DNA from 3 places in the Phytobacter cepae genome. Region 1 is predicted to be linked to each of the others. Evidence: predicted binding sites of a transcription regulator. Region 1 holds the regulator's gene; each other region holds the start of a gene.
The links. Region 1 encodes PhoB, which activates phosphate uptake and scavenging genes when phosphate is short. Its sites were predicted from a motif close to CTGTCATAAAACTGNCNNAT; they were not measured.
Positions count from the first base shown of each region.

Region 2: pstS (phosphate ABC transporter substrate-binding protein PstS) is a predicted target of PhoB. The motif match lies at 4,794-4,813, and genes of this name have one in related genera.
Region 3: uvrB (excinuclease ABC subunit UvrB) is a predicted target of PhoB. The motif match lies at 5,054-5,073, and genes of this name have one in related genera.

Region 1 covers NZ_CM135107.1:4,013,777-4,023,797, reverse strand. The annotation lists gene sbcC (exonuclease subunit SbcC) at 1-842, opposite strand, end outside; gene sbcD (exonuclease subunit SbcD) at 839-2,041, opposite strand; gene phoB (phosphate response regulator transcription factor PhoB) at 2,238-2,927, shown strand; gene phoR (phosphate regulon sensor histidine kinase PhoR) at 2,949-4,244, shown strand; gene brnQ (branched-chain amino acid transporter carrier protein BrnQ) at 4,651-5,970, shown strand; gene proY (proline-specific permease ProY) at 6,051-7,406, shown strand; gene ACUY4Q_RS18965 (anion permease) at 7,451-8,851, opposite strand; gene ACUY4Q_RS18960 (2-hydroxyacid dehydrogenase) at 8,935-9,876, opposite strand.
Region 2 covers NZ_CM135107.1:5,137,171-5,147,191, reverse strand. The annotation lists gene phoU (phosphate signaling complex protein PhoU) at 46-771, opposite strand; gene pstB (phosphate ABC transporter ATP-binding protein PstB) at 909-1,682, opposite strand; gene pstA (phosphate ABC transporter permease PstA) at 1,728-2,615, opposite strand; gene pstC (phosphate ABC transporter permease PstC) at 2,615-3,574, opposite strand; gene pstS (phosphate ABC transporter substrate-binding protein PstS) at 3,700-4,740, opposite strand; gene glmS (glutamine--fructose-6-phosphate transaminase (isomerizing)) at 5,060-6,889, opposite strand; gene glmU (bifunctional UDP-N-acetylglucosamine diphosphorylase/glucosamine-1-phosphate N-acetyltransferase GlmU) at 7,074-8,444, opposite strand; gene ACUY4Q_RS24080 (F0F1 ATP synthase subunit epsilon) at 8,764-9,183, opposite strand; gene atpD (F0F1 ATP synthase subunit beta) at 9,204-10,021, opposite strand, start outside.
Region 3 covers NZ_CM135107.1:3,488,735-3,498,755, reverse strand. The annotation lists gene bioA (adenosylmethionine--8-amino-7-oxononanoate transaminase) at 1-160, opposite strand, end outside; gene bioB (biotin synthase BioB) at 247-1,287, shown strand; gene bioF (8-amino-7-oxononanoate synthase) at 1,284-2,441, shown strand; gene bioC (malonyl-ACP O-methyltransferase BioC) at 2,425-3,177, shown strand; gene bioD (dethiobiotin synthase) at 3,170-3,892, shown strand; gene ACUY4Q_RS16385 (ABC transporter ATP-binding protein) at 3,834-4,556, opposite strand; gene uvrB (excinuclease ABC subunit UvrB) at 5,304-7,325, shown strand; gene pmrB (two-component system sensor histidine kinase PmrB) at 7,518-8,588, opposite strand; gene pmrA (two-component system response regulator PmrA) at 8,591-9,271, opposite strand; gene eptA (phosphoethanolamine transferase EptA) at 9,268-10,021, opposite strand, start outside.

The DNA of each region.
Region 1 (10,021 bases):
GCGAGCTGGGGCTGGGCATCATTTTGCGCCTGAACGGCACGCTGACTTGCCGCCTGCGCGTGCTGGAGGGCGAGACGCAACTCCTGGCTGCGATTCAGCCAGTTGAGCTGCGTTTGTGCGGTCTGCTGTCGGGTCAGCAGGCGCTGTTCCTCGTCAGTGAGTACCTGCAAACCTGCGGTGAGGGCCGTGCGCTGATCGTCATTGAGCAGCACTACGCCTTCTGCCTGAGCCTGGCATTTTTCCAGCGCCGTGCGGGCGATTTTATGTTTTTCAAACACCTCGGCAGAAATCTGTCCGTAGATCTCGGTGCCGGTCAGCTCTTCCAGCAGTTCCGCGCGCTCTTTGGGTTTAGCATTCAGAAAGGCGGCAAACTGGCCCTGTGAGAGCAGCATTGAACGGGTGAAGCGCCCATAGTCCAGCCCCGTCAGCGAGGCGGTAAGTTCGAGCTTATCTTTGACTTTATCCGCCAGAATTTTGCCGTCAGCACACTGCGCAAGTTCAACGCGCGGGACCTGCAAATTCCCGTCGGGCTGGTTTCGGGCGCGGGTCTGGCTCCAGAAGGCGCGATAGGCAATGCCTTTAACTTCGAATTCGACCTCTGCCAGGCAATCGGCCGTGTCACGGGTCATCAAATCATTTTGCGACTGCGAGACGTTATTCAGGCGCGGTGTTTCATGGTAAAGCGCGAGGCAGATGGCATCCAGCAGGGTGGTTTTACCCGCGCCGGTCGCCCCGGTAATGGCAAACAGACCGTTGCTGGCAAAAGGTTCGGCGGTAAAATCTATCTTCCATTCCCCTTTCAGGGAGTTGAGGTTTTTCAGGCGCAGGCTGAGAATTTTCATGCGTCGTGCTCCTGGTGCAGGCCGTGCAGTGTTTCTGCAAAGAGCGCCTCTAATCTGGCCTGTTGTGTCTCATCCAGTTCTTCCTGGGCCAGACGGCGCGCGAAGACCTCCTCCACGCTTAATTCGCTGAGGGTTTCACGGCGCTCACCGGCAAGAATGCGTTCACGTTGCTCCCGGCTGCGGCGAACCAGCAACACTTCTACCGGCAGTTCGGCGGTCAGCAACTGAATTTTCCGCTGCATATCGCTGAGGTAGTCGTCGGTGGCTATTTCGATATCCAGCCAGACGGGGCGCGCAGCATCATGATGCCGCCACTGTTCAAGCTGTTCGCGAATGGCCGTCAGGTCGCCTTTAATGACCCCTAATTGCTGGGTAACAGGCACTTCCAGTGCCGTCACGTCGGCCAGCTTTCCCGCGTCAAAGGTCACTAAATTGACATATTTACTTTTGCCGGTTTCATCAAAGCTCAGGGCGATGGGCGAGCCGCAGTAGCGAATATGTTCCTGACCGCCAATCTTCTGCGGACGGTGAATATGGCCCAGCGCGATATAATCGGCGGACGGGAAATTCTGCGCCGGGAAGGCGTCCAGGGTGCCGATATAAATCTCGCGTACGGCATCACTTTTACTGGCGCCTACCGTCGTGAGGTGACCGCTGGCGATGATAGGTAAGGTCTGTTCGCCGCGGAGTGTGCAGGCGGCATCATGCTGTTGCTGGTAGTAGTCGGTGATGGCGCCTAACAGATGCTGCTGCTTTTGCTGCCCGGAAAGCCCGGCCTGGCTGGTCACAATGTCGCGCGGACGTAAAAACGGTACCGGGCAGAACACCGCGCCTGGCGAGCCATCGCGCAACGGTAAATAGAAAGGGGCGCTTCCCGCGCTGGCGACGACGGTGGTTTTCAGCCAGGCCAGAATATCTTTTGATTCATTGAGTGTGGCGACGGAGTCGTGATTCCCGGCCAGCACAACCAGATGACAGCCGGTGTTTTGTAACTTCACGACAAACCGGTTATAGAGTTCGCGCGCGTAGCTGGGGGGCGAACCGGTATCAAAGATGTCGCCCGCGACAATGATCGCGTCAACCTGATGTTCTTCAGCCGTGGTCAGTAGCCAGGAGAGAAAAGCGTCGTGCTCGGCGGCACGGCTCTTGCTGTAAAAGTTCTGACCGAGGTGCCAGTCCGATGTATGAATGATGCGCATAGCGGTTCCATGGCAAAAAAGCGTAAACGGGATTATAACATTCAAGAGCCTATGAGCCGCCAGCGAAAGCGCTTAGCCGCTGTCATATAACGGAATGATGCGTCATCTGTTGGTCATTTGTTTCATAAATCTGTCACAAAAGTGACGCATACTGGCGCCGCGGTTGACTGATGACTTTAATTAAACAGGGCAAATTATGGCAAGACGCATTCTGGTCGTAGAAGATGAAGCTCCCATTCGTGAAATGGTGTGTTTCGTGCTTGAGCAAAACGGCTTTCAACCTGTCGAAGCGGAAGATTATGACAGCGCGGTGAACCAACTGAATGAACCCTGGCCCGATCTGATTTTACTGGACTGGATGTTGCCAGGCGGCTCTGGTATCCAGTTTATTAAGCACCTCAAACGTGAAGCCATGACTCGGGAAATCCCGGTGATGATGCTGACGGCTCGCGGTGAAGAAGAAGATCGTGTGCGCGGCCTTGAAACCGGTGCAGACGATTACATCACTAAACCTTTCTCCCCTAAAGAGCTGGTTGCGCGAATCAAAGCGGTTATGCGTCGCATCTCGCCTATGGCGGTAGAAGAGGTCATTGAGATGCAGGGGCTGAGCCTCGACCCAAGCTCTCATCGGGTGATGACCGGCGAGAATCCGCTGGACATGGGGCCGACGGAGTTTAAGCTGTTGCACTTCTTCATGACGCACCCGGAACGCGTCTACAGCCGTGAACAGCTGCTTAACCACGTCTGGGGAACCAATGTCTATGTAGAAGATCGCACGGTCGACGTGCATATTCGCCGCTTGCGTAAAGCACTGGAAACCAGCGGCCACGATCGTATGGTACAGACAGTTCGCGGCACGGGTTATCGCTTCTCAACCCGTTTCTGAAATCTGACAGGAGTGTGACGCGTGCTGGAACGGCTGTCATGGAAAAGGCTGGTACTCGAACTCATCCTATGTTGTCTACCTGCTGCACTGCTTGGCATATTCTTTGGTTACCTGCCGTGGTTTTTGCTGGCGGCAGTCACCGGACTACTGGCCTGGCATTTCTGGAATTTAATGCGTCTTTCCTGGTGGCTATGGGTCGATAAAAGCATGACCCCGCCCCCTGGCACCGGCAGTTGGGAACCGCTGCTTTACGGCCTGCACCAGATGCAGATGCGCAATAAAAAGCGTCGTCGCGAACTGGGCAATCTCATTAAGCGTTTTCGCAGCGGTGCGGAATCCTTGCCGGATGCCGTTGTGCTCACTACGGAAGAGGGGGCTATTTTCTGGTGTAACGGACTGGCACAACAGCTTCTCAATCTGCGCTGGCCGGACGATAACGGCCAAAACATCCTCAACCTGCTGCGCTACCCCGAATTTACCCGTTACTACAAAGCGCGAAACTTTGATCGCCCGTTGAATCTGGTGCTGAACAATGGGCGTCATCTTGAGATGCGCATGATGCCTTACAGCGAGCAGCAGTTGCTGATGGTGGCGCGTGACGTCACGCAAATGCACCAGCTTGAAGGGGCGCGACGTAACTTCTTTGCCAACGTCAGCCATGAACTTCGCACGCCGTTAACGGTATTGCAGGGCTACCTGGAGATGATGCAGGAACAGACGCTGGAGGGGCTACCGCGTGAGAAAGCGTTACATACCATGCGAGAACAAACATCGCGCATGGAAGGGCTGGTGAAGCAGCTCCTGACGCTCTCTAAAATCGAAGCCGCACCCATCACGCCGCCGAATGAAATCATTGATGTGCCGATGATGCTTCGGGTGGTGGAGAGAGAAGCGCAAACCTTAAGTCACAATAAGCACGAACTGGAGTTTGTGGTGGATGGTGCGCTAAAAGTGCTGGGCAATGAGGAGCAACTGCGCAGTGCGATTTCGAACCTGGTCTACAACGCCGTCAACCATACGCCCGCCGGGACGCACATCACCGTGCAGTGGCAGCGTGTGGCACAGGGTGTGCAGTTCAGCGTTGAGGATAACGGGCCTGGGATTTCAGCAGAGCACATTCCGCGTCTGACAGAACGTTTCTACCGCGTGGACAAAGCCCGCTCCCGCCAGACCGGGGGCAGTGGCCTGGGCCTGGCGATAGTTAAACACGCGGTGAATCACCATGACAGCAAGCTGGAAATCCAGAGTACACCGGGTAAAGGCACCCGCTTTAGCTTTATGTTGCCCGAAAGACTGATGGTGAAACACGCAAGCTGACACCCTGGGTGTCAGCTTTTCTTTCCAATTCTGTCAGAACCTCTCTTTTTTGACCCCGCTTTACATCCATTCATCGACAGAATATGGCTTTGCTGCTTTTTTGTTCGCATGATTAGCCATCCGTTTTTCTTATATACAGCATCATCCTCTGGTGTTTTTTTTAGATCTGGCATATCCATCTGGTTTTACGATCCCTTATTGCCTTTAAACGTTATAAGCGTTTAAATTGCGCCCCGTAGGTCGTCAGACCCACTGTATTTGCGTGGTAAATCGAAAAACTATTCTCCGCCACGCGAAGAGGGAAGTATTTCCCGCTTCGTTTCAGGACCTTGCCGCTGTAATGTTCCGCACGACAAGGCGAAAATTTCAACATTTGCATCACCACATCCACAGGCTGTAAACGTTTATGACCCATCATTTAAAACCACGAGACATTGTTGCTCTGGGCTTTATGACCTTTGCGCTGTTCGTCGGCGCAGGCAATATCATTTTCCCTCCCATGGTCGGTTTGCAGGCAGGCGAGCACGTCTGGACCGCATCCATTGGCTTTTTAATCACCGCCGTTGGCCTGCCGGTGCTCACCGTTGTCGCTCTGGCGAAAGTGGGCGGCGGGGTGGACAGCCTCAGTACGCCAATCGGTAAAGTCGCCGGCGTTCTACTGGCGACGGTCTGTTACCTGGCCGTTGGGCCGCTGTTTGCCACACCGCGTACGGCGACCGTCTCTTTTGAAGTGGGCATCGCTCCATTGACCGGCGAAGGCTCTCTGCCGCTGTTGATTTATAGCGTCATCTACTTTGCGTTAGTGATTCTGGTGTCGCTCTATCCGGGTAAACTGCTGGATACCGTGGGTAACTTCCTGGCGCCGCTGAAAATTATTGCGCTGGTGATTCTCTCTGTGGCGGCGATTGTCTGGCCAGCAGGTCCCATCAGCCATGCGATGGATGCCTACCAGCACGCGGCCTTCTCTAACGGCTTCGTTAATGGTTACCTGACAATGGATACCCTGGGCGCGATGGTGTTCGGTATTGTCATTGTTAACGCCGCCCGTTCCCGCGGTGTGACCGAAGCGCGTCTGCTGACCCGCTATACCGTCTGGGCTGGCCTGATGGCGGGCGTGGGTCTGACGCTACTTTACCTGGCGCTGTTCCGCCTGGGTTCAGATAGCTCTTCTTTGGTGGATCAGTCTGCTAACGGCGCAGCCATTCTGCATGCCTATGTTGCGCACACCTTTGGTGGTGCCGGCAGCTTCCTGCTGGCAGCGTTAATTTTCATCGCCTGCCTGGTGACGGCGGTTGGCCTCACCTGCGCCTGTGCTGAGTTCTTCGCGCAGTACCTGCCGCTCTCGTACCGTGCGCTGGTGTTTATTCTCGGTATCTTCTCCATGGCGGTGTCGAATCTGGGTCTGAGCCACCTGATTCAGATCTCCATTCCTGTTCTGACAATGATCTATCCGCCGTGTATCGCCCTGGTCGTGTTGAGCTTCACCCGCTCGTGGTGGCATAATTCGTCCCGCGTGATTGCACCGCCCATGTTTATCAGCCTGCTGTTCGGCGTGCTGGACGGTATTAAAGCCTCTGCGTTTAGCGATGTGCTGCCGGCCTGGACTCAGCGTCTGCCGCTGGCGGAGCAAGGTCTGGCCTGGTTGATGCCAACGCTGGTGATGGTGATTCTGGCTGCTGGCTGGGATCGCGCTGCCGGGCGTCAGGTGGCCTCCAGCGCACACTAAGTAGTGTGAAATGGTTTGCTAACCACGGGACTTATGGTCCCGTGGTTTTTTTGTTTTTTTGAATCCTGGAACGGGGAACGATGGAAAGTACGAACAAACTAAAGCGAGGGTTGAGTACCCGACACATCCGCTTTATGGCCCTTGGGTCGGCGATTGGCACCGGGCTGTTTTACGGTTCGGCGGATGCCATCAAGATGGCGGGTCCGAGCGTGCTGCTGGCCTACATTATCGGGGGTGTCGCAGCGTACATCATCATGCGCGCGCTGGGCGAAATGTCGGTACACAATCCTTCTGCCAGTTCGTTCTCCCGTTATGCTCAGGAAAACCTGGGCCCGCTGGCTGGTTACATCACTGGCTGGACTTACTGCTTTGAAATTCTGATTGTCGCTATTGCTGATGTGACAGCTTTTGGCATCTATATGGGCGTCTGGTTCCCCACCGTTCCGCACTGGATATGGGTGCTGAGCGTGGTGCTCATTATCTGCGCCATTAACCTGATGAGCGTAAAGGTGTTTGGTGAGCTGGAGTTCTGGTTCTCCTTCTTCAAAGTCGCGACCATTATCATCATGATTGCCGCCGGGTTCGGCATCATTATCTGGGGAATCGGCAACGGCGGCCAGCCGACCGGGATCCACAATCTGTGGAGTAACGGCGGCTTCTTTAGCAATGGCTGGATTGGCATGGTGATGTCATTGCAGATGGTGATGTTTGCCTATGGCGGCATTGAAATCATCGGCATTACCGCCGGTGAAGCGAAAGACCCGGAAAAATCGATTCCGCGCGCCATTAACTCGGTGCCGATGCGCATTCTGGTTTTCTATGTCGGGACGCTGTTCGTCATCATGTCCATCTACCCGTGGAATCAGGTCGGTACCAACGGCAGCCCGTTTGTTCTGACGTTCCAGCACCTCGGCATTACTTTTGCCGCCAGCATCCTGAACTTCGTGGTACTGACCGCCTCGTTGTCGGCCATTAACAGCGACGTGTTTGGCGTGGGCCGCATGTTGCACGGGATGGCAGAGCAGGGCAGTGCGCCAAAAATCTTCGCTAAAACATCGAGCAAGGGCATTCCGTGGGTCACGGTGCTGGTGATGACGCTGGCGCTGTTGTCGGCGGTGTATCTCAACTACATCATGCCGGAGAACGTCTTCCTGGTGATCGCGTCACTGGCGACCTTCGCTACCGTGTGGGTGTGGATCATGATCCTGCTTTCACAGGTGGCATTCCGTCGCCGTTTGTCCGCGGATGAAGTTAAAGCGCTGAAATTTAAAGTCCCCGGCGGCGTAGCGACCACGATTGTCGGTCTGCTTTTCCTTGTGTTTATCATCGGGCTGATTGGCTGGCACCCGGAGACGCGCATTTCGCTGTATGTGGGATGTGCGTGGATTGTGCTGCTGTTGGTTGGCTGGATGTTTGTGCGCAAGAAACTCGCATAACGCAATAATAAGCCCGGCAGGCGGTGACGCCACCGGGCAATCCTTTACCACAACCCCAAAATCTTCCACCACACCGCACCCAGTCCGAACCAAATCACGATGTTAATCAACATCACAATAAAGCCCAGACGCCACCAGTCACGCTGTGCCACATACCCTGCGCCATAGTAAATGACCGCCGGACCGTTGCCGTAATGGGAAATTCCGCTCATCAGGTTGGTCACAAACGCCAGCGACAGCGCCACCATCATCGGCGGTGCGCCGGTTGCGACCGAGACGCTGCCAAAGGCGGCATACATCGCCACCACGTGCGGCGTACTGCCGGCGAAAAAGTAGTGGGAGTAGCAGTAGACAATCAGCAGAACGGTGAGGGTGATCTCCCAAGGGATGCCATTGAACAGTGCAGAGGTGGTGAGCGCGAACCACTTAAACAACCCCAACTGGTTGAGCTTGTCTGCCATGCAGATCATGACCCCCAGCCAGACCAGAATATCCCACGCGCCTTTTTCCGACTGCACGTCCTGCCAGTTAATCACGTTGGTCATGAGCATCAGGCAGACGCCTGACAGGGCCACGGCCGTAGCATCCAGCCCTGTTAATTTCGAGGTACTCCACGCCAGTAATGAGAGCAGGAAAATACCAATGGTCATCCGCTCATCACGGGTGATGGGCCCCATCCTTTGCAACTCTTCACTGGCGTGGGCTTTCGCCTCCGGGGTGCGAGTGATGTCGGGCGGGTAGAGTTTGTAGATAACCAGCGGAATGGTAAGGAACGCAATGACTCCCGGCACCAGTGCGCTCAGCGTCCACATCCCCCAGGAGATATCAACAAACAACGTGCTGGCTGCCAGTGAGACAATCAGTGCGTTTGGCGCGCTGGCGGTCATAAACATGGAAGAAGAGAGGCAGTTGGAGTGGAACACGGTCTGCATCAGGAAGGCGCCAATCTTGCGCGGGTTTTGATCCGGCTCTGAGCCGAAGCTACTTGAGACACCCCGCACGATAGGGAACAGGATGCCGCCCGCGCGGGCCGTGTTGGACGGGGTCGCCGGGGCGATAATCATGTCGCTCAGCGCCAGGGTATAGCCCAGACGTAAAGAGCTGCCGCCGAAGCTGCGAATCAACAGGTAAGCAATGCGCCGTCCGAGCCCGGTTTTTATGAAGCCTTTGGCGTACAGAAAGGCTGCCACAATCAGCCAGACGGTGGTGCTGCTAAAGCCTTTCAGGGCTTCAGAGGTGGTCATCATGCCCGTCAGCATAATGATGCTGATGGCGATAAGGGCCACGGCACCGACCGGCAGAGGCTGGAGAATAAACGCCACAACGGTGGTGATAAAAATCGCGAGAATGTGCCATGTCAACGGGGTCAAACCTTCAGGCACGGGAAAAAACCAGATGGTGAGGGCGACGATGGCGCAGATAAGGACTTTCAGATAACGGTTCATATTCGATCCCTGTAGCAGTTCCCGCCACGGACGGCGGGAAGGCGAATCCTGTTTTCTGTACGGCAAAGTGAACCAGAAAAACGTTAAACAACCGGGGTGATGAGTTTGCCTTCAGTGAAGTAGTGAATAAGGTTATTGATGGTGAGATCGGCCATCGCCTGACGGGTTTCCACGGTATTACTGGCAATATGGGGCAGCAGTACCACGTTGTGACATGCCATTAAGGCCGCCGGAATATGTGGCTCTTTCTCAAAGACGTCGAGGCCTGCGCCGCGCAGTTTGCCTTCCTCTAGCACCGCGATGAGCGCCTCGGTGTCGACTACGCTTCCGCGCGCAATGTTCACCAGGATGCCGTCTGGCCCCAGGGCTTCCAGCACCTCGCGGTTAATAATGTGGTGTGTGTCTGCCCCGCCTGGCAGGGTCAGAACGAGAAAATCAACGGCGTTTGCCAGCTCAACCAGCGAGCGGTGATGCGTCCACGCAGGATTACGTGCGTTATTGGGGCTGAAATAATGAATCGGCATGTTAAAGGCCGCGGCGCGGTTTGCCACTTCATGACCAATGTTACCCATGCCCACAATGCCGCAGCGTTTGCCGGTCATTTTCCAGGCACTCTCAAATTGCGCGCTTCCCCACGCGCCAGCGCGCGCGAAGCGGTCAGCGGCGCAAATCTTACGCGAGACCGCCAGCATCAGCGCCAGGCCTGTATCCGCCACGCATTCGTTCAGGACGCGCGGCGTGTTGCTGACACGAATATTGCGCTGGCGACAGGTATCCAGATCGGTGGCATCGACGCCAACGCCAAAACCACTGATGACTTCCAGTGCGGGCAATTGTTCGAGCAACTCTTTTTTGATGCCTTTGGCGGCGCGGGTCAGGGCGCCGCGAATGGCATGCGCGTGTTCACGCAGAAATGACTGCGGGTCCTGCAACCAGTATTTGTGCACCACAAAATGCTGCTCAAGCACATCGATCATCGGCTGGGGAATTTCAGTGACGACAAGAATTTCAGGTTTGCTGCTCATGCTAAATCCCTTCTCACGCTATGGTTTTACCCAGTATAAAAAGGGGACAGAGGGGAGACTTCGGGCAATCGCACGAAGCCTGGTTCAAAATCCTCGCGCATATGCCCGGTAGAGATCCCTGCGGATCACATCGGCGTGTGGGAAA
Region 2 (10,021 bases), 1.1 Mb from region 1:
CTTACATTCGCGACATAGCCTTAAGTGTTATGTCAGAGAGCAAAATCACTCTTTAGGGTCATGGCCCGCAAGCAATTTGTCCAGTTCATCGCCGCCCACGTGACGGAAGTCCTGGCCTTTCACGAAGTAGAAGATGTATTCGCAGATGTTCTGGCAGCGGTCGCCAATACGCTCGATGGAACGTGCGCAAAAAAGGGCAGTCAACACGCTGGGAATCGTGCGTGGATCTTCCATCATGTAGGTCATCAGCTGACGCACGATGCCTTCATATTCCTGATCCACTTTCTTGTCTTCACGGTAGATACGCACCGCTTCGTCAAGATCCATACGCGCAAACGCATCCAGCACATCATGCAGCATCTGTACGGTATGGCGGCCCAGAGACTCGAGGCTGACCAGCAACGGCTGATGCTGAGAAGAGAATTTCTCCAGCGCCGTGCGGCAGATTTTATCCGCCACGTCGCCAATACGTTCCAGCTCAGCGATGGTCTTGATAATCGCCATCACCAGGCGCAAGTCGCTGGCGGTCGGCTGACGCTTTGCAATGATGCGTACGCAGGCTTCATCGATGGCGACTTCCATCATATTGACCTGCTTATCACCTTCGACAACGCGCTGCGCCAGCTCGCTGTCCTGGTTGTGCATGGCGGTAATCGCATCAGAAAGCTGCTGCTCTACCATCCCACCCATGGTCATGACCTGAGTGCGGATACTTTCCAGCTCAGCGTTAAACTGGCCAGAAATGTGTTTATTAAGGTTAAGGTTGTCCATCGTTCCTCCAGATGCCCAAAAGATTTCTGGCTGTAGCAAGGCGGCAACTGCGCGAATCCCCGGAAACGTAGATGACTACGTGACCGGAGTGAGCAAAGACAGCCAACGCGGGTACGGCCTGAAAGATGAAGGGCATATCAACCGTAGCGGCCAGTAATATAATCTTCGGTTTGTTTCTTCTTCGGCTTCGTGAACAGATCATCAGTATTACTGAACTCAATCAACTCGCCGAGGTACATAAACGCTGTGTGATCGGAGCAACGCGCAGCCTGCTGCATGTTGTGGGTAACAATCACAACGGTGTAATCCTGCTTAAGCTCAGTAATCAGCTCTTCAATACGACCCGTTGAGATCGGATCCAGTGCAGAACAAGGCTCATCCAGCAGCAACACTTCCGGGCGAATAGCGATACCGCGCGCGATGCACAGACGCTGCTGCTGACCACCAGAGAGAGAGTAACCACTCTGGTGCAACTTATCTTTGGTTTCATTCCACAATGCGGCCTTGGTCAATGCCCACTGCACACGTTCGTCCATATCCGGACGAGAAAGCTTTTCAAACAAACGCACACCAAAGGCGATGTTGTCATAAATCGACATCGGGAACGGCGTGGGTTTCTGGAATACCATCCCGACTTTCGCGCGCAGCAGGGCGATATCCTGGGTGTTAGTGAGGATGTTATCCCCATCCAGCAGGATCTCACCTTCCGCTCGCTGTTCCGGGTACAGCTCATACATTTTGTTGAACGTACGCAGCAGGGTGGATTTACCGCAGCCTGATGGCCCGATGAATGCCGTGACCTGATTTTTAGCAATATCCAGGCTGATGTTCTTCAGGGCATGGAATTTACCGTAATAGAAGTTCAAATCACGAACCTGAATTTTGTCCGGCGTTGTCTCAACCATACTCATTAGTCTCTTTCCTCAATCAGCACCGCTTACGCCGTGCCGCAAAAATTAGTGTTTCTTGTTCGCGAAAACGACGCGCGCCAGAATATTCAACAACAGCACACACAACGTAATCAGCAACACACCAGCCCAGGCCAGTTGTTGCCACTCAGCAAACGGGCTCATGGCGAATTTGAAGATGGTGACCGGCAGGTTGGCGATAGGCTGCATCATGTCGGTACTCCAGAACTGATTCGAGAGCGCAGTAAACAGCAGCGGGGCTGTTTCACCTGCAATACGCGCAATCGCCAGCAGAACACCGGTCAGAATGCCGGAAACCGAGGCTTTAAGCGTAATCGCAGAAATCATCTTCCACTTCGGCGTTCCCAGCGCGTAGGCCGCTTCACGCAGGCTGTCCGGTACCAGTTTCAGCATGTTTTCAGTGGTACGAATCACGATAGGAACCTGCAGCAACGCCAGTGCAATCACGCCAGCCCAGCCAGAGAAGTGCTGCATCTGCATCACCACAATGGTGTAGACAAAGAGGCCGACAACGATAGACGGGGCAGAAAGCAGAATATCGTTAATGAAGCGAATCACTTCAGCGAGCCAGGATTTACGCCCGTATTCAGCAAGGTAAATACCTGCCAGGATGCCCAATGGCGTACCGAAAGCGGTGGCCCAGAAAATCAGTAATCCACTGCCTGCCAGGGCATTAGCCAGCCCCCCGCCCGCCGTGTTCGGCGGCGGCGTCATTTCGGTGAAGAGCGCAAGGGACATACCGTCAAAACCGCGTGTCACGGTCGACATCAGGATCCAGATAAGCCAGAACAAACCGAATGCCATCGTCGCCATGGAGAGCGTAAGCGCAATACGGTTTTTCGCACGGCGTTTTGCCTGCATCTTACGGCGGGATTCTGCCAGTTCAGTTGAGGCTTGCATTTCGAGCGTAGCCATTAGCGTGCCCCCTCATTTTTCGCCAGACGCATGATCATCACTTTTGAGATTGCCAGCACGATAAAGGTAATCACGAACAGGATCAGACCCAGTTCCATCAGGGCGGCAACATGCAGTCCGGACTCCGCTTCAGCGAACTCATTCGCCAGTGCGGAAGTAATACTGTTACCCGGCATAAACAGCGATGCGCTGTCGAGCTGGTAGGTGTTACCGATGATGAAGGTTACCGCCATGGTTTCACCTAACGCACGGCCCAGCCCCAACATCACACCACCAATCACACCGTTTTTGGTGAACGGCAGAACGATACGCCAGATAACTTCCCAGGTGGTGCAGCCAATGCCATAGGCTGACTCTTTCATCATCACTGGGGTTTGTTCAAATACATCGCGCATAACGGAAGCGATGTAAGGAATAATCATGATAGCGAGGATCACGCCTGCAGCCAGAATCCCAATACCGAACGCCGGACCGGAAAACAGTGCGCCAACAAAAGGAATCGCTGACATCACATTGCCGACCGGTTCCTGGAAATATTTGGCAAACAGCGGCGCAAAGATGAACAACCCCCACATGCCGTAAACAATACTGGGAATCGCTGCCAGTAGCTCAATCGCAATCCCTAACGGGCGCTTCAGCCAGCCAGGCGCCAGTTCAGTCAGAAACAGAGCGATACCGAAACTGACCGGGACAGCGATCAGCAGGGCGATAAAAGAGGTGACCAGCGTGCCGTAAATCGGCACCAGCGCACCAAAAATTTCGTTCGGCGCATCCCACTCTTTTGTCCAAAGGAAGGAGAATCCAAATTTCTGAATACTCGGCCAGGAGGAGAAAATCAGAGACACAATAATGCCGCCGAGCAGCAATAGCACAATCAGCGCAGCCAGTTTTACCAGCGCGCTGAATATCATGTCACCTTTTTTGCCCGGGGGGCTAAAAGCCGGCTTGGTTGCAGCCATAAATCACTCTTTAAGGTTGGGCCAGAAAGCGCGCATTCTATCGTGCTTTCTGGCTAACGTAATGCCATACCCTAACCCATTCGAGTCGCAGCCAACACGGCAGCGACTCGACGTAAGTCGGATATTTAGTACAGCGCTTTACCGCTGCTGTCCTTCACGCTGGTTTTCCATGCGGCACGAACCTGCTCAACCACGCTTTCTGGCAGCGTTGCGTAGTCCAGTTCGTTAGCTTGTTTGCCACCGTTTTTGTAAGCCCAGTCGAAGAATTTCAGGACTTCAGCACCCTGCTCAGGGTTTTTCTGCTCTTTATGCACCAGGATGAAGGTGGTGGAGGTAATTGGCCACACATCTGCACCTTTCTGGTTGGTCAGGTCCTGTGCGAAGGATTTGCTCCAGTCGATGTTTTTCGTCGCGTTGGAGAAGCTTTCTTCAGTTGGAGAGACCGGTTTGCCATCAGCAGACAGCAGCTTGGTGTAGGTCAAATTGTTCTGCTTAGCGTAAGCATATTCAACATAACCAATGGAGCCCGGCAGACGCTGTACAAATGCAGCGATACCGTCGTTACCTTTACCGCCCAGACCGGTCGGCCAGTTAACGGTAGAACCCGCACCGATAGAGGATTTCCATTCTTCGTTCACTTTCGCCAGATAGCTGGTGAATACGAAGGATGTGCCTGAACCATCAGCACGACGAACAACCGCGATGTTCTGAGCCGGCAGTTTTTTGCCCGGGTTCAGCTTAGCGATGGCTGCGTCATCCCATTTTTTGATTTTGCCAAGGTAAATGTCACCCAGGGTTTTGCCATCCAGCACCAGCTCACCGGACTTGAAACCTTCCAGGTTAACGGCCAGCACAACGCCACCGATAACGGTAGGGAACTGGAACAGACCTTCCTGAGCCAGCTTATCGTCAGCCAGAGGAGCATCTGAAGCACCGAAATCAACGGTGTTAGCAATGATCTGTTTTACGCCGCCAGAAGAACCGATACCCTGGTAGTTTACTTTGCTACCGTTTTCTTTCTGGTAGGTATCAGCCCATTTGGCATACACCGGCGCAGGGAAAGTTGCACCCGCACCCGTCAGACTTGCAGCGGCGTTAACTGCAAAAGCACTCAGAGAAAAGGTCGCGGCGACAACAGTTGCGACAGTGGTACGCATAACGTTCATAATGTCTCCTGCAAGGAATCGTAAATCGTTGTTTAGTGGCTACGATGAGCAAAATAGGACACTTTGATGACAGTTATATGCAAGGATTGTTACTGTTTGATGACAATGACCATGAAAGTCGATATGTGATTAAAAATCGCTGTCGCATCATGAAGATGCTTATTTTGATGACCGTGAGTTTTCAGTAAGATTTTACTTTTATGACAATAAAAAAATAGTCGAAGCGGTGAGAATGTCATCTTTTTACGCTTAAAAAAGAGACACCACTGGGGCGCAGAGAGTAAAAAAAAACGCCCCGACTGGCGGGGCGTGTGAACACTTACTCGACCGTCACAGATTTGGCGAGATTACGTGGCTGATCCACGTCTGTGCCTTTAATCAGCGCAACGTGATAAGCCAGTAACTGTAGCGGTACGGTGTAGAAAATGGGTGCAATCACCTCATCAACATGCGGCATCTCAATGATGTGCATATTGTCGTTGCTGGTAAAGCCAGCATCTTTATCGGCGAAGACATACAACACGCCGCCACGCGCACGCACTTCTTCAATATTGGACTTCAGTTTTTCCAGCAATTCGTTGTTCGGCGCGATAACGATAACCGGCATATCATCATCAATCAGCGCCAGAGGGCCATGTTTCAGTTCACCTGCCGCATAAGCTTCCGCGTGAATGTACGAAATCTCTTTCAGCTTCAGCGCACCTTCCAGTGCAATCGGGTACTGATCGCCACGGCCAAGGAACAGCGCGTGATGCTTGTCGGAGAAATCTTCTGCCAGCTGCGCGATGCGCTTATCCTGCGACAGCATTTGCTCAATACGGCTCGGCAGCGTCTGCAAACCGTGAACGATTTCATGCTCAATGGCGGCATCCAGCCCTTTCAGATGGCTCAGTTTCGCCACCAGCATCAGCAGCACGGTTAACTGGGTGGTGAAGGCTTTGGTGGACGCCACGCCAATTTCCGTACCGGCATTGGTCATGATGGCAAGATCGGATTCGCGCACCAGTGAAGAGCCCGGTACGTTACAAATGGCCAGCGATCCCAGATAGCCCAGCTCTTTGGATAAACGCAGGCCTGCCAGGGTATCTGCCGTTTCACCAGACTGAGAAAGGGTGATCATCAGGCTGTTACGACGCACTGCGGATTTGCGGTAGCGGAACTCAGAAGCGATTTCCACGTCGCACGGAACCCCCGCCAACGACTCAAACCAGTAACGGGAAACCATACCGGAGTTATAGGACGTTCCGCAGGCGATGATCTGGATGTGCTCGACCTTGCTCAATAGCTCATTGGCCTGCGCACCCAGCTCGCTTAAATCCACTTCACCATGGCTGATGCGCCCGGAGAGGGTGTTTTTAATCGCGTTCGGCTGCTCATAAATCTCTTTCTGCATGTAATGACGGTATGTACCTTTGTCACCCGCGTCATATTGCAGATTGGATTCGATCTCTTCACGTTTGACCGGTGCGCCGGCATTATCAAATACCGTCACGCTACGACGGGTCACTTCTGCGATATCGCCCTCTTCAAGGAAGATAAAGCGACGTGTTACCGGCAGCAGCGCCAGTTGATCGGAAGCAATAAAGTTCTCGCCCATGCCCAGTCCGATAACCATCGGGCTGCCGGAACGGGCAGCCAGCAGGGTACTTGGATCGCGGGAATCCATGATTACCGTACCGTATGCCCCACGCAGTTGTGGAATAGTACGCAGCACTGCTTCACGCAGCGAACCGCCCTGCTCCAGCTCCCAGTGCACCAGGTGAGCAATCACTTCAGTGTCGGTTTCAGAGACGAATGTGTAACCACGTGCTTTCAACGCTTCACGCAGCGGTTCGTGGTTTTCAATGATGCCGTTATGGACCACAACGATGTGGTCAGACACATGCGGGTGTGCGTTGCCTTCAGACGGTTCGCCGTGCGTCGCCCAGCGAGTGTGCGCAATACCTGTTCCACCGTGCAGCGGATGCTCTTCTGCAGCCTGAGCCAGCATCTGCACTTTACCGAGACGGCGCAGACGGGTCATATGACCTTCTGCATCCACCACTGCCAGACCGGCAGAGTCGTAGCCACGGTATTCCAGACGACGTAATCCTTCGAGAAGGATTTCAGCAATATCACGCTGCGCAACTGCGCCAACAATTCCACACATAGTTAGATTTCCTGATTATGGCGTTATGCCATGCGTTGTCGGTCAACCTGTATGCCTGTTTCCAGGCGCCCCGAGCCTTGTAGAGAGTGGGGTTATTTTTATGGTACTGCCAGCGGGCGGAGGATTATGTTATCCCCTCATCCCTGATTTGCCTGATAAGCGTTACCGCTGTCCGGCAAAAGAATCATTTTTTCTTTATGGGCCGTTGCCAGCCCGCTTTTTGCACCTGCGGCACCCGGCTTAATACCAGCTCGTTCTGGGCGACATTACGGGTCACCGTGGTGCCCGCAGCAATGGTGGCGCCATTGCCGACGCTGACAGGCGCGACCAGTTGGCTATCAGAGCCCACAAAGACATCATCGCCAATAATGGTTTTATGCTTGTTGGCACCGTCATAGTTACAGGTAATCGTACCCGCACCAATATTCACGTTATCGCCAATTTCAGCATCACCCAGGTAGGTCAGATGGCCTGCTTTGGAGCCTTTGCCCAGACGCGCTTTCTTGATTTCAACGAAATTGCCGACATGTGCGCCTTCGAGTAACTCAGCACCAGGGCGTAAATGCGCGAAGGGTCCGATGGTACACGCCGCTTCCAGATGCGCATCCTCAACAACACTGTAGGGACTGATTTCACAATCGTCACCGATGACGCTGTTTTTGATAATGCAGCCTGCGCCAATTTTAACGCGATGACCAAGCGTTACCTCTCCCTCAAGGATCACGTTAGCATCGATTTCAACATCGCGCCCATGGGACAAGGTGCCACGCAGATCGAAGCGTGCCGGGTCACGCAACATGACGCCTGCCAGCAGCAGTTTATCGGCCTGCTCGGTAAGATAAACACGTTCAAGGCGGGAAAGCTGCAGACGATTGTTTACGCCTTCCACTTCGCTCAGGCGCTCAGGATGAACGGCCGCAATGGCATTTCCTTCCTGATAAGCCGACGCGATGATGTCGGTGATGTAATATTCACCCTGCGCATTATTGTTGGTGAGCTTAGCGAGCCAGCGCTTCAAATCGCCGCCGTTGGCAATCAGAATGCCGGTGTTGATTTCCTGAATCCTGAGCTGCTCTTCACTGGCATCTTTCTGCTCAACAATGCCACTGACCTTGCCATTTTCACGCGTGATACGACCATAACCGGTGGGATCGTCGAGCTTCACCGTCAGCAGACCAATCCCCCCCTGCGGCTTCGCCTCACGCAGGCGCGTCAGCGTTGCGGCTGAAATCAATGGCACATCGCCGTAAAGCATCAGGATGTCTTCATCATCGGTAAAGAAAGGAGCGGCCTGCTGCATGGCGTGCCCGGTACCGAGCTGCTCGGCCTGTAATACCCAGTTGAGCTTGTCGTCAGACAGCGTCTGTTTCAACAGATCGCCGCCGTGACCATAAACCAGATGCACATTGCTGGCACCAAGATTGTTTGCCACATCAATCACATGCTGAACCATCGCTTTCCCGGCAAGGGTGTGCAGCACCTTCGGAAGATCGGAATACATGCGAGTGCCTTTGCCAGCGGCAAGGATCACCACACTCATTTTCGTGTTCAACATACGCGTCCTGACTGTAATTTGAGTGGAATTTTTACCGTTTCACGTTGAAAGTTCTACATTTTTTTCGACGCGAATTGGTTTGAGGATGAAGTGCTCAACCCACCTCATCGGAAGGTAATTTAGGGCATATTATCGGGTAATACACACATAATTATTTCGAAAACATAAGACGAATGTGTGGAAAATATTCACAGTACGCTGTTTTTATTATTCTTTTTAATCCTGAATAAAGCATCACTGGAAAGTATGAAATGCGCGATAACAGACATAAAAAAAGCCAGCCTGATAATCAGACTGGCTTTTTGACGTTAAGCCGGTGTTACATCGCTTTTTTGGTCAACTCGATAACGCGCAGTTTAGCGATCGCTTTGGCCAGTTCCGCAGACGCCTGAGCGTAATCCACGTCACCGTGAGAGCTCTTAATGTGCTCTTCAGCCTTACGTTTAGCTTCCAGGGCTCGCGCTTCATCGAGATCCTGGCCGCGAATTGCGGTATCAGCCAGAACGGTCGTGCTGCCAGGCTGCACTTCAAGAATGCCGCCGGACAGATAGATAAACTCTTCATGACCGTGCTGTTTAACGATGCGAATCATACCAGGCTTAATGGCGGTGAGCAGCGGGGCGTGGCCCGGGTAAATACCCAGTTCACCTTCGCTACCCGTTACCTGGATTTTTTCGACCAGACCAGAGAACATCTGTTTCTCTGCGCTGACGACGTCCAGGTGGTAAGTCATAGCCATATCACCCTCCGATTAAGGCGTTAAAGTTTTTTGGCTTTTTCCACGGCTTCGTCGATAGAACCGACCATGTAGAACGCCTGCTCTGGCAGGTGATCGTATTCGCCTTCCATGATGCCTTTAAAGCCACGGATGGTGTCTTTCAGGGAGACGTATTTGCCCGGAGAACCGGTGAATACTTCTGCCACGAAGAACGGCTGGGACAGGAAGCGCTGAATCTTACGCGCACGTGCTACCACCAGTTTATCTTCTTCAGACAGCTCATCCATACCGAGGATGGCGATGATGTCTTTCAGTTCCTGGTAACGTTGCAGCAGGGACTGTACGCCACGCGCGGTGTCGTAGTGTTCCTGGCCAACAACCAGTGGATCCAGCTGACGGCTGGTGGAGTCCAGCGGGTCAACGGCCGGGTAGATACCCAGAGACGCGATCTGACGGCTCAGTACCACGGTTGCATCTAAGTGAGCAAAGGTGGTGGCTGGGGATGGGTCAGTCAAGTCATCCGCAGGTACGTATACCGCCTGAACGGAGGTGATAGAACCGGTTTTGGTGGAAGTGATACGTTCCTGCAGAACGCCCATCTCTTCCGCCAGCGTCGGCTGGTAACCTACCGCTGAAGGCATACGACCCAGCAGTGCAGATACTTCCGTACCGGCCAGGGTGTAACGATAGATGTTATCGACGAACAGCAGTACGTCACGACCTTCATCACGGAACTTCTCAGCCATGGTCAGGCCGGTCAGCGCAACGCGCAGACGGTTTCCCGGTGGCTCATTCATCTGGCCGTAAACCAGGGATACTTTGTCCAGAACGTTGGAGTCGGTCATTTCGTGGTAGAAGT
Region 3 (10,021 bases), 530 kb from region 1:
CCCACCAGGAGGACATGCCGTCGATCAGCCGTTCGCCGCTCTCAAGAATGAGTTCACAGCCGTGGGCCGATGCCACCGGGTAAACGGGCAGAGGCGAGGTCATGGAAGTGTACGGGTGCCAGATATGGCGCTGGTCAAAGGTGAGATCGTCCGTTGTCATAATCGACTTGTAAACCAAATTGAAAACATTTAGGTTTACGATCATAACCCGAAACGAGACTTAACAACACCCTTTGGAGAAGCCCCATGGCTCACCACCCACGCTGGACACTGTCGCAGGTCACTGAACTGTTTCAAAAACCCTTTCTTGAATTACTGTTCGAGGCGCAGACCGTGCACCGTCAACACTTCGACCCACGTCAGGTGCAGGTCAGTACGTTGTTGTCGATCAAAACCGGTGCCTGCCCGGAAGACTGTAAATACTGCCCGCAGAGTGCCCGCTATAAGACCGGGCTGGAAGCCGAACGCCTGATGGAGGTGGATCAGGTTCTGGACTCTGCACGCAAAGCCAAAAATGCCGGATCAACGCGCTTCTGCATGGGGGCGGCCTGGAAAAACCCGCACGATCGCGATATGCCCTACCTGGAGCAGATGGTCGAAGGGGTAAAAGCCATGGGCCTGGAAGCCTGTATGACGCTCGGTACACTTAGCGAAACCCAGGCCCAGCGTCTCGCCACTGCCGGGCTGGATTACTACAACCATAACCTCGACACCTCGCCGGAATTCTACGGCAACATCATCACCACTCGCAGCTATCAGGAGCGACTCGATACGTTGGGAAAAGTGCGTGATGCGGGGATTAAAGTCTGTTCTGGCGGTATCGTCGGGTTGGGCGAGACGGTTAAAGACCGCGCCGGATTGCTGCTGCAACTGGCTAATCTGCCTGTTCCGCCGGAAAGTGTGCCGATCAACATGCTGGTGAAGGTAAAGGGAACGCCGCTCGCTGAAACCGAAGACGTCGACGCCTTCGATTTTATCCGCACCATCGCGGTAGCGCGCATCATGATGCCAACCTCCCATGTGCGTCTCTCTGCCGGGCGTGAACAGATGAACGAGCAGACGCAGGCGATGTGCTTTATGGCCGGGGCTAACTCTATTTTCTACGGCTGCAAACTGTTGACCACGCCAAACCCGGAAGAGGACAAAGACGTTCAGCTGTTCCGTAAACTGGGGCTGAATCCTCAGCAGACGGAGGTGCAGACGGGCGATAACGAACAGCAACATCAGCTGGAGCAGCAACTGTTGCACGCTGACACCGACCAGTATTACAACGCGGCCACCGCATGAGCTGGCAGCAGCGCATCGACAGGGCTCTTGCGTCCCGTCGAGAAAACAACACCTTTCGTCGCCGTCAGTGCGTAACCCAGGGCGCGGGGCGCTGGCTGGTGCAGGGTGAGCGCCGTTACCTTAACTTTTCCAGCAATGACTATCTGGGGCTCAGCCAGCACCCGGCGGTGATTCGTGCCTGGCAACAGGGGGCAGAACAATACGGGGTGGGCAGTGGCGGCTCGGGGCATGTGAGTGGGTACACCGCGGCGCACGGCGAGCTTGAAGAGGCGCTGGCTAACTGGTTGGGCTACCCGCGTGCGCTGCTGTTTATTTCCGGCTTTGCCGCCAACCAGGCGGTGATCGCCGCCCTGATGGCAAAAGAGGACCGCATTGTGGCCGACAGGCTCAGTCACGCCTCGTTACTGGAGGCGGCGGATCTCAGCCCGGCACAGTTACGCCGATTCCAGCATAACGACGCTGCGCACCTGGCAACCCTGCTGGCAAAACCGATAGCCGGTGAGCAACTGGTCGTCACCGAAGGCATTTTCAGTATGGACGGTGACGCGGCCCCGCTGGCCGACCTGCATGCGGCCACGCAGAAAGCCAACGGCTGGTTGCTGGTCGACGATGCGCACGGTATTGGCGTCTGGGGGCAAGAGGGGCGCGGCAGTTGCCATGCGCAACAGGTCACGCCAGATATTCTGATTGTCACCTTTGGCAAAGGCGTGGGACTGAGCGGGGCGGCGGTGCTATGCCGCGAGTCTGTCGCCAATTACTTCGTGCAGTTTGCCCGCCACCTGATTTACAGCACCGCGATGCCACCGGCGCAGGCGGTGGCACTCCTGGCATCACTTAATGTGATTCGGGGTGCAGAAGGGGACGAACGCCGTGAAAAGCTCGCCGCCCGGGTGGCGCAGTTTCGTGCCGGGGCAGCGTTACTGGAGGCGCAACTGACCGCATCTCACAGTGCCATCCAGCCGCTCATCGTCGGCGAGAATAGCCGGGCGCTGACACTGGCTGCTACCCTGCGCGAGCGGGGATGCTGGGTGACCGCGATTCGTCCGCCCACCGTGCCTGCGGGTACGGCCCGACTTCGACTTACCCTGACTGCGGCCCATGAGCCTGCCGATATCAGCCAGTTGCTGGAGGTGCTCAATGACGCCCGTGAATAAGCAGGCAGTGGCCCATGCCTTTGGTCGCGCGGCACAGCATTACCGGCAGCACGACGGGTTGCAGCGGCAAAGCGCGGAATTACTGCTGGCACGGCTGGGGGACGTTTCTGCACGTCATGTGCTGGACGCCGGATGTGGTCCGGGCGCGATGGGGCACCACTGGCAGCAGCGAGGGGCGCTGGTCACCGCGTTAGATCTCAGCGCCAGCATGTTGAGTGAGGCACGCCAGCAGCAGGCGGCGCATCACTATGTGCAGGGTGATATTGAAGCCATGCCGCTGCCGGACGACGCGTTTTGTCTGGCGTGGAGCAACCTGGCCGTCCAGTGGTGCGACTCGCTGCCCCAGGCTTTACATGAACTCTATCGGGTCGTCCGTCCCGGTGGGCACATTGCTTTCACGACTCTCGTACAGGGGTCGTTACCGGAGCTGAGTCAGGCCTGGCGGGCGGTGGATACTGCACCCCATGCCAACCGGTTTTTATCGGCAGCGCAGATTGGCGCCGCGCTGGCGGGCTGGCGGTATCAGGCCGGCGTGGAGACCCTCACCTTGTATTTTGATGATGCGGCGGGCGCAATGCGCTCTCTGAAAGGCATTGGGGCGACGCATCTGCATGCCGGGCGCACCTCAGGATTAACGCGTGGAAAATTGCAGCAACTTCAGCACGCGTGGCCACAACAGAACGGGATGTGCCCGCTCAGTTATCAACTATTTTGGGGAATTATCAGTCGTGACTGAACGTTATTTCGTTACCGGGACAGACACCGAAGTGGGGAAAACCGTCGCCAGCTGCGCGCTGCTCCAGGCCGCCGCTCAGTTGGGATGGCGCACTGCAGGCTACAAACCTGTGGCGTCGGGCAGTGAAATGACCGCTGAGGGACTGCGCAACAGCGATGCCCTGGCGCTTCAGCGCAACAGCACTGTGTCGCTACCCTATAACGTGGTGAATCCCTGGACCTTTGCGGAGCCGACCTCGCCACACATCGTCAGCGCCGCAACCGGCACGCCCATTTTAGCGCAAGGGATGTCTGACGGGCTGCGTCATCTGGAAGCACAGGCCCAATGGGTGCTGGTGGAAGGGGCAGGAGGCTGGTTTACGCCGTTAGCAGACCATTTTACCTTTGCAGATTGGGTGGTCACTGAGCAGCTGCCGGTTATTCTGGTGGTGGGCGTGAAGCTGGGTTGTATCAACCACGCGATACTGACGGCACTGGCGATTGAACAGGCTGGATTAACGCTGGCGGGATGGATTGCAAATGACGTTCAGCCACCGGGGCGTCGTCATCAAGAGTACATTGCGACCCTGCGGCGCGTGATTAAAGCCCCGATGATTGGGGAGATCCCCTGGCTTTCACACGCGCCGGATGAGGCAAATAACGGTCATTATCTCAATCTCAACGTACTGACTCCGGCGTCATCCAGTGCGCCAGAAGTCCGTCATCCAGTTGCCTGACGTCTCCCTGGGCGACATTGCGTCCGCGATGTAGCAAACAGAAACGATCGGTGACCCGACGAATAAAATTCAAATGTTGTTCAGCCAGCAGGAAGGTCATACCCAAATCCTGATTCAGGCGGACGATAATGTTGCCGAGCTTATGAATAAATGCCTGGCCCTGACCCCGGGTCGGTTCGTCGAGTATCAGCAATCGCGGGCGGGTTATCACCGCTCGCGCCATCGCCAGTTGATACTGATTATCTTCCGATAACCCTGCCGCTTTACTCTGACGGAACGCATAAAGATCGGGAAACAGGTCATATATCTCGCTGCTGACGGCATTGCGGGGGGCGGAGCCTGCCAGCAGAGCTATGTGCAGATTCTCTTCCACCGAAAGCTGGGAGAAGAGCCGCCTGTCCTGAGGAACATAGCCAATCCCCATCGCGCTGCGATGTTCAGCCTGTAACGGCAGCATGTTCTGCGGGGGGCCGCTGGTGTCCTGCCACACCATACTGCCACTCTCGACGGGTATCACACCGATAATGCAGTTGATGAGCGTCGTTTTTCCCATGCCGGGCAGACCAATTACCGACGTACAGCTGCCGGGATGTAAATCGAGGTCAACGTTCCACAAGGTGTGCTGACTACCATAAAATTGGTTCACTGAACGCAAACTCAACATAACCTGCTCCTTTCTCGCTTTGCGGTTCTGTTAAATGTGCAAATGGCTTGCCAATATCACAAAAAAGTCTCGTTTTCAGAGTCCGCCGAACAAAGTGAGGGGGAAAACCAGATGCAGTGAAAACTACCGAAAAATCCTGCACATTGTCGGTGCCGTGGATGATGGCTTATGGTGCATCAGAATGGGTAAATGTGAGCACGATCGCACCGCACTTCTCCGTTTCGTTAGGCATAATTTTGCAAAAATAAGCGATAAAAATTTTTTCCGAGCCGGAAATCCGCAGTTGTTAACAATCTGTGGGCTGGCGGTGCATATGGCCTGGAATGAGTTATCCACTATTCCTGTGGATAACCTTGTGCATTAGAGTTAGAAAAAGTGCGACAAGCGAGTAAATACGCGGCTTGCGCCTGAATTGATGCGAAACGCGGCTTTTTGCAAAAGTTGTTTATTTTCAGCTAATTAAATAAAAGCAATGGCTGTAAGAAAAGTGTCACCCGCTGCCACAAAACTTTCATCACCTCCCTTGACAAATGTTAAAAAACGAAATGTTCTGGGGATAACCCGCATGGGCAGCTATTTTGTGCCGTCCTTGAACAGGTTACGGTGAGCAAACCCGGTAAACCTGCCTGCTAGTACAGATTCCTGTTTGCGCCACTGTTTTTACATCCAGTATTAATGATTGGCAAATCTCGTCGCGATGGTTAAAATTACTTTCCTCCCCGCTCACTCCTTCATCAGGTCGCTGTCATGAGTAAACCGATAAAACTGCATTCCGCTTTTCGCCCTTCTGGCGATCAGCCCGAGGCTATTCGCCGCCTCAAAGAAGGCCTGGAAGATGGGCTGGCGCATCAGACCCTGCTGGGTGTGACCGGTTCGGGTAAAACATTCACCGTCGCCAATGTGATTGCAGATCTGCAGCGTCCAACGATGGTTCTGGCACCGAATAAGACGCTTGCCGCTCAGCTGTACGGCGAAATGAAAGAGTTTTTCCCGGAAAACGCGGTGGAGTATTTTGTTTCGTATTACGACTACTATCAGCCGGAAGCCTATGTGCCGAGTTCAGATACCTTCATTGAGAAAGATGCCTCGGTAAACGAGCACATTGAGCAGATGCGTCTGTCGGCCACCAAAGCCCTGCTTGAGCGCCGGGACGTAATTGTGGTGGCCTCTGTCTCTGCCATTTACGGTCTGGGTGACCCGGATTTGTACCTGAAGATGATGCTGCATCTGACTAACGGCATGATTATCGATCAGCGCGCCATTCTGCGTCGGCTGGCGGAGCTACAATATACCCGCAACGATCAGGCTTTTCAGCGCGGCACCTTCCGTGTGCGCGGCGAAGTGATTGACATCTTCCCGGCGGAGTCTGATGACATTGCGCTGCGTGTGGAGCTGTTTGATGAAGAGGTGGAGCGACTGTCATTGTTCGACCCGCTAACGGGTCATGTGGAGTCCGTGATTCCGCGCTTTACCGTCTACCCTAAAACTCACTACGTTACCCCGCGTGAACGTATTGTGCAGGCGATGGAAGAGATTAAAGACGAGCTGGCGGTGCGGCGTAAATCGCTGATGGACAACAACAAGCTTCTGGAAGAGCAGCGGCTGACCCAGCGTACCCAGTTCGATCTGGAGATGATGAACGAGCTGGGCTACTGCTCGGGCATTGAAAACTATTCGCGCTACCTCTCCGGGCGAGGGCCGGGTGAAGCACCGCCGACGCTGTTTGATTACCTGCCCGCCGATGGCCTGCTGGTGATTGACGAGTCCCACGTCACCATCCCGCAAATTGGCGGTATGTTCAAAGGCGACAGGGCGCGTAAAGAGACGCTGGTGGAGTACGGCTTCCGCCTGCCGTCCGCACTGGACAACCGTCCGCTGCGCTTTGAAGAGTTTGAAGCTCTGGCGCCGCAGACCATCTATGTTTCAGCCACACCCGGTAAATATGAGCTGGAAAAATCAGGTGAAGACGTCATTGACCAGGTGGTGCGTCCTACGGGCCTGCTTGATCCCATTATTGAAGTGCGCCCGGTGGCGACCCAGGTTGACGATCTGCTTTCGGAAATCCGCAAGCGTTCCACCATCAACGAGCGCGTTCTGGTGACCACCTTAACCAAACGGATGGCGGAAGATTTAACCGAGTATCTGGAAGAGCATGGCGAGAAGGTGCGTTATCTTCACTCCGATATCGATACCGTCGAACGTATGGAAATTATTCGCGATTTGCGCCTGGGCGAGTTTGACGTGTTGGTCGGCATCAACTTGCTGCGTGAGGGGCTGGATATGCCAGAAGTCTCCCTGGTAGCGATTCTTGACGCCGATAAAGAGGGCTTCCTGCGTTCTGAGCGTTCGCTGATTCAGACCATTGGCCGTGCGGCGCGAAACATCAACGGCAAAGCCATTTTGTACGGTGACAAAATCACGCCGTCGATGGCAAAAGCCATTGACGAAACCGAACGTCGCCGTGAGAAACAGCAGAAGTACAACGAAGAGAATGGCATCACGCCTCAGGGCCTGAATAAGAAAGTGGTCGACATTCTGAGCCTCGGGGAAAATCTGGCGAAAACCAAAGCCAAAGGGCGTGGCAAGTCACGGACACCGGCGCAGGCGGAAGCCGCAGAAATGGCGTTATCGCCGAAAGCGTTGCAGCAAAAAATTCAGGAGATTGAAGGGCAGATGATGCAACATGCGCAGAATCTTGAATTTGAAGAGGCGGCAAAATGTCGTGACAAGCTGCATCAATTGCGGGAACTTTTTATCGCCGTCTCATAATATGAAGCCCGTCACGAATGCGTGAACGGGCCTTAATGTTGGCTTAATGTTGTTCCGATACCCTCTTCAGTCATATTCAGGAGGGTCCGCCATGCAAAAAGAACAACTCTATCAGTACCTGGCTATTGCGCTGTCTATGGCGATTGTCATCGCCTTCAGTCACAGCTGGGTTCTTAGCTACTAAGCACGCGCTTAACGTATAATCGGTTTGAATTTCACCCATGCCCGTACCCCGGGCGTGGGTTGTCTGTTTTGCAGGAAAAATTGCGCATCATGAAGCTGGGCAATCCGGGTGACGATACTGAGCCCCAGACCGGCCCCACCATAGCGACTGTCCATGCGTACAAAGGCTTTGCTGAGCTCACCGCTGCGCGATTCATCAATGCCGGGACCTTCATCTTCCACCGCCAGCACCGGCACGTCTCCGTCCTCAATACAGAGGCGAATTGTCGACCCTGTCGGGCTGTAACGGTGGGCGTTTTCCACCAGATTTCTCACCAGCACGCGCAACAGCGTGGCATCCCCGGCGACCGCCACGTCCCGATTGCTTTCGGGCAGAAGCAGAACCTGTTCTCTTTCCGCCAGCATGGCGTCAAGCTGGCCCCAGACGGGGAGTACCACGTCCGCCATCAGCATCACCTGCTGATAGCTTCCCGCTGAAAATGACTGGCCTACGCGGGCAAGCTGCAGCAGCTGGGCGATATTTTCGGTCATCTGATCGAGTCGCTGAATCAGCGGCGCGACCTGAATATCGTGGGTTTTGGCCATCAACTCCAGATGCAGACGTAGCCCGGCAAGCGGGGTGCGAAGCTCATGGGCGACATCGGCGGTAAACAGCCTTTCGCGATCCAGCGTCACCGTCAGCCGCTCCACCAGTTGATTGATAGCCGATTCCACCGCCTGCACTTCAGGTACCGAGTTGTTCAGCGCAATCGGTTCGAGATTATCAGGCGTGCGGGCATCCAGCTCTCGCTGGAGCTCAGACAGCGGGCGCAGGATCATCTTGATAGCCTGTAAGCAAATTAACAGCGCCAGGCCGATAATCAACAAACTGGGCACCAGCAAGCTGGCAACAGCCTCATGCACTTCGTGCTGGATGTGCTTGTGGTTGTTATGGTTGTGCACGGCACTTTCTACCAGCAGTTGGATTTGCTCTTTGCTTTCATGCCACAGCCAGAACACGCTCACCAGCTGGCATAACACCAGTATCACGCCGATGGTCAGGACCAGCCGGCGGCGCATGGTCCAGCCTTTGAAATTCATTCTCACCCCACCTGATCCTGTTTTTCTGCGTTGACCAGCATATAGCCGTAACCGCGAACGGTGCGGATACGCGCTTTACCAATTTTGTCGCGCAGGTTGTGGATATGCACTTCCAGCGTATTGGTGGCCGGCTCGTTATCCCAACTGTAAATATCATTGTAGAGAATTTCGCGGTGCACCGGACTGCCGGCTTTTAGCATCAGGCGAGAGAGCAGGGCATACTCTTTTGGCGTCAGTTCCACCTGATTTCCCCCGCGCCAGACCTGCCGGCGAGAGACGTTAAGCGTCAGGTCACCGTTGATGATTTCGTTGTCGCCCTGGTTGTTATGCCGGCGCAGGAGCGCCCGGATACGGGCGTTAAGCTCTTCAAGCGCGAAGGGTTTTACCAGGTAGTCATCGGCCCCCGTATCAAGCCCCGAGATGCGATCGCCAAGCGTGTCGCGGGCGGTCAGAATCAACACCGGCAGGCTGTATTTTTCCCGGCGCACGCGCTGTAAGAAATGCAGGCCGTCTTCATCGGGCAGGCCTAAATCCAGTACCATCAGGCTGTAATGACCGGTCGCCAGGCTTAAGCCTGCCTCATGCGCGGTCGAGACGCCATCGCAGACATAGCCTTCGCTTTGCATGGCCAGCATCAGCCCCTGTAGCAGCAGCGCATCATCTTCTACGATCAGAATTTTCATTTCGGCTCTCCACGGCAGGCGGTCAAAATATCATCTTGCGCACGGTATTCTTTGGTCTCCACACCGGTTAACCCCAGCATGGTAGAAAAGAGATTATCCTGCGACACATTTTTCTGTTGGGCTTCTTTTTGCAAACACTGGCTGCTGACGCCATAGCGTTTCTGATAATCATCAGACAACCAGATTAAAAAAGGCACATGCTTTTGGCTCTCAGGGGCAATGGAGTAAGGCAGCCCGTGCAGATAGACACCGTTCTCGCCCAGCGACTCCCCATGATCGGAAAGGTAAACCAGACTGGTGGTGAAGTTATCCTGTTTGCTTTGCAGTAATTTAATCGCTTTATCGACGATATAATCCACATACACAATGGTGTTGTCGTAGGTATTAACCAACTGCTGCTGGCTACAGGTCTGAATCTGGTTCGTATCACAGGTCGGCGTGAATTTACGGAAGGCGGCCGGGTAACGGTTATAGTAGGTCGGCCCGTGGCTGCCAATGGTATGTAATACGATGACGCCATCATGCTGCAGGTGATTGATATAATCCTCAAGCTGGTGGAACAGTACCTCATCCACGCATTCGCCCTCGATACACTGGCCCGGCAGATTCAGTTTGGTCACATCCTGATTGGGTACGCGATCGCAGGCCCCCTTGCAGCCACCGTCATTATCATTCCAGAGCACCTGCAGCCCGGCACGCTGAATAATATCCAGTAAACCCTCCTGATGGTGCGCTAAGGCTTCGTCATAG